2 linked regions of the Cupriavidus taiwanensis LMG 19424 genome follow. The protein of the gene in region 1 purifies or fractionates together with the protein of each later gene. This does not show direct contact. Links are inferred from orthologs where the notes say so. Each region holds a gene or a part of one and is shown in the gene's direction. Other genes may lie near its edges.

What was found.
Region 2: the proteins of RALTA_RS13565 (region 1) and RALTA_RS05665 purify together in Escherichia coli (affinity purification with mass spectrometry, with the first as the bait; 2 studies listed by BioGRID). This does not show direct contact. The link is inferred for Cupriavidus taiwanensis LMG 19424 from one-to-one orthologs.

What each region holds. Positions count from the first base shown.
Region 1 is NC_010528.1:2,950,645-2,953,865, reverse strand. The notes cover bases 1-2,907. They hold RALTA_RS13565 (DsbC family protein), read left to right. Parts: upstream 1-1,028; coding sequence 1,029-1,787; downstream 1,788-2,907. Other genes in these bases: acuI (acrylyl-CoA reductase (NADPH)), read left to right, coding at 1,900-2,907; RALTA_RS13570 (UbiH/UbiF family hydroxylase), read left to right, coding at 1-974. In the rest of the region: RALTA_RS13555 (M61 family metallopeptidase), read left to right, coding at 2,992-3,221. UniProt on the Escherichia coli protein: Acts as a disulfide isomerase, interacting with incorrectly folded proteins to correct non-native disulfide bonds.
Region 2 is NC_010528.1:1,216,161-1,219,197, forward strand. Bases 315-3,037 are described here. They hold RALTA_RS05665 (FKBP-type peptidyl-prolyl cis-trans isomerase), read left to right. Parts: upstream 315-1,273; coding sequence 1,274-1,801; downstream 1,802-3,037. Other genes in these bases: RALTA_RS05660 (cupin domain-containing protein), read right to left, coding at 315-1,262; RALTA_RS05670 (hypothetical protein), read right to left, coding at 1,866-2,906; mutS (DNA mismatch repair protein MutS), read right to left, coding at 2,903-3,037. Outside these bases: more of RALTA_RS05660, read right to left, coding at 57-314. UniProt on the Escherichia coli protein: Folding helper with both chaperone and peptidyl-prolyl cis-trans isomerase (PPIase) activities. Chaperone activity prevents aggregation of unfolded or partially folded proteins and promotes their correct folding.

The sequences.
Region 1 (3,221 bases):
CCGAGACCTCGCCCAGCTTCGATGGCGACCTGCATTTTTCCGCGTATGCCGCGGCGGTGCCGCAGCTGGCGTGGATCATCGAGTCGCGCCTGGTCGAGCGCGCGCTCGACCAGGCGCTGGGCTTCCAGCACCAGGTGACGTGGCACGACGGCACCGCCGGCGTGTGCGAGCGCGACCCCGACGGCATCACACTGACGCTGGACAACGGCAGCAAGGTGCGCACCGCGCTGGCGATCGGCGCCGACGGCGCGCGCTCGTGGCTGCGCCAGCAATGCCATATCGGCGTCAGCACGCGCAAGTACCGCCAGCTTGGCGTGGTGGCCAACTTTGCCTGCGAGCGGCCGCACCATGAAACCGCATGGCAGTGGTTCCTGGGCGCGCCGGAAAAGCTGATGGCCGACGAGGAACCCGCCAACGGCGAAGTGCTGGCCATGCTGCCGCTGCCGGACAACCACGTGTCGATGGTCTGGTCCGCCGACGAGGCCCACGCGCGCGAGCTGCTGGCACTATCGCCCGAGGCGCTGGCCGCCACCGTGATGCAGGGCGCCAGCGGCGCGGTCGGCGCCCGCTTCGGCGCGCTGCGCTGCGTGACCCCGGCGCAGGGCTTCCCGCTGGTGCTGCAGCGTGCCGACCAGTTCGTGCAGCCGCACGTGGCGCTGGTGGGCGACGCCGCCCACGTGGTGCATCCGCTGGCCGGCCAGGGCATGAACCTGGGCCTGCGCGACGTCGCGGAACTCGGCCGCGTGATGGCCGACAAAGAACCTTTCCGCAGCGAGGGCGACCTGCGCCTGCTGCGCCGCTATGAGCGCGCGCGCGCCACCGACCTGTTGTCGCTGACCGCCGCCACCGACGGGCTGCACCGGCTGTTCTCGCTGCCAGGCAGCGTGGCGCGGGTAGTCCGCAATACCGGCATGCGCGCGGTCGGCGGACAGTCCCTGCTCAAGCGCTTGCTGATCGGGCGCGCGCTCGGCTAGGTCCGCACGCACTGTCCGGCCCGTACGCCCCCTTACCGAATTCCTGGAGTCCACATGTTCCCATCCCTGCGCCGCCGTCCCGCCGTCTACGCCACCATCACCGCCATCGCCGGCGGACTGGCCGCGGCCGGCTTCGCGCTGCACGCCATGGCGGCGGGCGAGCCCGGCACCGACCGCATCAAGGAATCCCTGCAGAAGATGCTGGGCGGCCGCGCCGAAGTGAAGAGCGTCGGCAAGACTCCGGTGCCGGGCCTGTTCGAAGCCAATATCGGCGGCCAGGTGGTGTACACCGATGCCACCGGGCGCTACATCCTGAACGGCGAGATGATCGATACCCGCACCGGCACCAACCTGACCGAGGAGCGGCTGGCCGAGATCAACCGCATCAAGTGGTCGGACCTGCCGCTGGCGCGCGCGATCAAGTGGAGCAAGGGCGATGGCAGCCGCCAGATCGCGGTGTTCTCCGACCCCAACTGCGGCTACTGTAAGCGCATCGAACAAACCTTCCAGCAGATGGACAACATCACGGTGTACACCTTCCTGTACCCGGTGCTGTCGCCGGATTCGGAGACCAAGTCGAAACAGGTCTGGTGCGCGGCCGACCGCACCAAGGCCTGGCGCGACTGGATGCTCAAGCAGGTGGCGCTGACCGGCAACGGCAGCTGCAAGACGCCGCTGGAAGAGAACCTGGCGCTGGGCCACAGCATGAACGTGACCGGCACCCCCGCGGTGTTCTTCACCGACGGCACCCGCATCCCCGGCGCGGCGGACGTCGCCACGCTGGAACGCAAGCTCGCCAGCATCAAGAAATAAGCGTGCGCCGGACCTGTCCCGGCTCGAGCGACGGCCGGACCTGTCCGGCCGTTGTGCTTTCTGGCTTTCCCATCATCGCATGCGATCGCCGCCAGGCGACCAAGGAGACACCATGACTTTCCAGGCAGTGCTGTTGACCCAGGCCCCCGACGGGGCTACCCAGGCCAATCTCGCCACGCTCGACGATGCGCAGTTGCCCGCCGATGGCGACGTGCTGGTTGCCGTCGATTACTCCACCATCAACTTCAAGGATGGCCTCGCCATCACGGGGCGCTCGCCGGTGGTGCGCAAGTGGCCGATGGTGGCGGGCATCGACGGTGCCGGCACGGTGCTGGAGTCCGCGCATCCGCGCTGGAAGGCCGGCGACAAGGTGGTGCTGAACGGCTACGGCGTGGGCGAGACCCACTGGGGCTGCCTGGCGCAGCGCGCGCGCCTGAAGGGCGACTGGCTGGTGCCGCTGCCAGCCGCCTTCACCACGCGCCAGGCCATGGCGATCGGCACCGCGGGTTATACCGCGATGCTGTCGGTGCTGGCGCTGGAGCGCGGCGGCGTCAACGGTCCGGTGCGCCCCGGCGACGGCGAGGTGCTGGTAACCGGGGCCTCGGGCGGCGTGGGTTCGGTGGCGATCGCGCTGCTGAGCAAGCTGGGCTACAAGGTGGTGGCTTCGACCGGCAAGACGCGCGAGGCGGATTTCCTGAAGGCGCTCGGCGCCGACGACGTGATCGACCGCGCCGAGCTGGGCGTGCCCGGCAAGCCGCTGCAAAAAGAACGCTGGGCCGCGGTCATCGATTCGGTCGGCTCGCACACGCTGGTCAACGCTTGCGCGCAGCTGCGCTATGGCGGCGTGGTGACGGCGTGCGGGCTGGCGCAGGGGCTGGATTTCCCCGGCTCGGTCGCGCCCTTCATCCTGCGCGGCATCACGCTGCACGGCATCGACAGCGTGATGGCGGCAATGCCGCTGCGCGAACAGGCCTGGCAGCGCCTGGCCAGCGACCTTGAGCTGGACCGGCTCAACGCGCTGACGCGCGAGATCGGCCTCGGCGAAGCCATCGACGCCGGCCGCAAGATCATGGAAGGCGCCATGCGCGGGCGCGTGGTGGTGGATGTGAATCGCGGCTGAGCAGCACCGGGCCGTCTCGCCGCGCCTTCCTCGCGCGTTCCCCGCGTCGGCGCTGCATGCAGCGCCGACGTTACAATCCTGCCCATGACGCCGATCCGCTACGCCATCGCCCCGCTTCAGCCTGAAGCGCACCTGTTTGCCGTTACCGTCACCGTAAGCGAGCCCGATCCGGCCGGGCAGTGTTTCTCGCTGCCGGCGTGGATTCCCGGCAGCTACATGATCCGGGACTTCGCGCGCAATATCGTGCGCATCCGCGCCGATGCGGGCGGGCGCGAGATCGCGCTGGCCAAGCTCGACAAGCAGCGCTGGCAGGC
Region 2 (3,037 bases), 1.7 Mb from region 1 along the record:
GCGTTTTCCCGGCTTGTGTAGCGCCGAAATTTGCTGATTCGCAATGTTACGCATTATTACAGCCGCGGCCCCAATTGCAACCATCCCTCCAGGGTCCAGTGATGGAATGTTTCCATCAGATCGGGCAGATCGGCACAGGTCTCGACTTCCTGGGCACTGAGCTGCCGATTATCGGCCAACTTCTTCAGCCACGGCATCAATTCGGCCGGCGGCTCGTAGGCTTCTCCATTCAGGAAGAAATTGGCCCGGTCGTAAAGCGCAATCGAAGCCGGGGCCAGTACCACCCCATGCCGGGACGCCAGTGTCGCATAACGGCGCAACGGCATGTCAGCGATCTCTGCAAATTCAACGCCAGGCTTGGGCTCGGACAGATGCGTGCCCAGAAACTCCGACACCATCTGGCTGTTCCATTGCAGTGCCTTGAGCCGTTCCGCCACCGCCTTGGCCATGCCGGCCGGCAATTGCGCGGGACGCGTCGCGGCGCGCTCGCCGGCATCGGCATAACGGCCGCCGAGGTCTTCGTTGTCTTCCACCGTTTCCGACAACCACGCCAGGAAGTGCCCGGCCAATTCGCGATAAGCGGGCGCGCGGAAACCGATCGAGCAGGTCATGCATTCGCCTTCGGCAATACCATCGTGCGCATATTGCGGCGGCAGGTACAGCATGTCGCCCGGCTCCAGCACCCATTCCTGTTCCGCGCTGAAGTCGGCAAGAATCTTCAGCGGCATGTCGGGAATCAGCTCAAGGCTGGTCTGTGACGAAATGCGCCAGCGGCGCCGGCCCGAGACTTGCAGCAGGAACACGTCATAGGAGTCGAAGTGCGGCCCCACGCCGCCGCCGTCGGTGGCGTAGCTGATCATCACGTCGTCGAGGCGGGCGTCGGGCACGAAGCGGAAGCGGCCCATCAGTTCCGCCGCGGCGGCATCGTGCAGGTTGACGCCCTGTACCAGCAGGGTCCACTGGCGGGTCTTGACGCCGGGCAGGTTTTCGCGCGCAAATGGACCGTGCGCGAGCTTCCAGCGGTTGCGGAAGTGCGTCACCAGGCGCGATTCGACGTCGTCGCGATCGGCGAGATCGAAAAGCGCATCGCGCGACACCGGCGGCACAATTCCCGGCACCGCCTGTCGAATGAGCAAGGGCTTGCGATGCCAGACATCCCGCATGAATGCAGCAGGCGTCATGCCACCAAGCAGGTCGAGCGGAGTGTCTGGATCGACGGGGCCAGGGGGCAGGGCCTGCGCGTATAATGCGGAATCGTTCATGGAGTCAAGAATTGAAAATCGCTAAGAACACGGTGGTGTCCGTGATGTACAAGCTATCGGACGCGCAAGGCAATCTGATCGAGGAGTCAGATGAAGCCATGGTCTATTTGCACGGCGGGTATGATGGCACGTTCCCCAAGATCGAGGAAGCGCTCGACGGCCATGACACCGGCTTCGAGACCCAGCTGCAGCTGGAGCCGGAAGACGCGTTCGGCGACTACGATGCCGACCTGGTGAAGGTGGAGCCGCGCAACCGCTTCCCCGAGCCGCTCGAAGTCGGCATGCAGTTCGAGGGCATGCCCGAGGACGGCGACGAAGAAGACTCCGTCATCTACACCGTGACCGACGTGGCCGAGGACAAGGTCGTGCTCGACGGCAATCATCCGCTGGCCGGCATGGCGCTGCGCTTCTGGCTGAAGGTTTCGGAAGTGCGCGAAGCCACCGCCGAGGAAGTCGAGCATGGCCACGCCCACGGCGCCTCGGGCGTCGAGGTGGTGGACGAAGACGAGGACGACGATACCCCCCGCACGCTGCACTGAGCGCCCGCCTGCGTATCGCCCCTGAAGAAGCCGGCCGTTGCCGGCTTCTTTGCTTTGGCGCGCGTCACTGCGGTGCCGGGGCGTCCTTCAGTACGACCGCGAACGGCGATGCCACGGCGGGGGTGATCACCAGCTCGGCCCATTGCGAGACCGTGCTGCTCGGCAGCGATACGCGCGTGAAGTTCTGCATCACCTTGCCGGCCGCGTCGCGCAGCGGCTTGTCGATGCCGAAGCCGCTGTCGGGGCCGCCGCCGGCCGCATGCACCAGCAACACCTGGCCGTTGAAGCGCGCGCTCAGGTCGCGCAGCTGGCGCTTGAATTCCAGGTAGCCATCGCGCGTGCGATGGCGCATGAAGCCGTCCAGCAGCGTGGGCCGTCCCCGCTTTTCCCAGCCGTTGGCAAAATGCGGATCGGCGTGCGCCACCACGACGATGCCGTTGAGGTCGCGCTGGCGCGCCACCGAGAACGCCCGGGCCAGCCACTGCCGGTTGGCTTCGCGCCGGTCCTCGAATTCGCTGTTGCGGCCGCCTTCATCGCGGTAGTGGTTATTGTCGCCCGGCACGTTCAGGCCGACGATGAGCACATCGCCGACGCTGATGCGCATGTTCTCGCGGAAGCTGCGAAACAGCGCCTGGTCCGATTGCCGCACCAGCGGCCGCGATTGCCGGCCGAGCGTGGCGTCTTCCGGAAAGAACAGTTCGCGCAGGCGGTTCAGCCGCTCGACCGGGTCGAAGCTGCCGTTGACCGGCAGCCGGCATTCGGACCAGTCAGTTTCGCCCGGCACATAGATCAGCGGCAGCGGCGACTGGTTCAGCAACTGCTGGCGGCTGCCGAGCACGGCGTCGCTGCACGATTCCGTATCGCCCTTGATGCCGCCGGCATGGATGACCAGGTTCAGCTTGCGCTCGGCGAAGTGCTCGAGCAGCGTCGCCATATTGGCCTCCGCGGCGGGCCATTGCGGCAGGTCGGCGATCAGCGCGATGCGCACCACCTGGGGCTTGGCCGGCGGCCGCGCCGCCAGCGCGTGCGGCGCGGCCGTCGCCATGGCGATCAAGCACAGCCACGGCAGCAGCAGGGTCGGCAGGGCGCGTCGCAGCGCGTTCATGCCGTGTCGACCGCCTCGCCCGCGAGCGCCTTGAGCCGGTACAGCGCGTCCAGTGCCGCGCGCGGCGTCAGGGTGTCCGGGTCCAGGTCGGCCAGCGCATCGATCACGGCGGCCTGCTCCGGCGCCAGCAC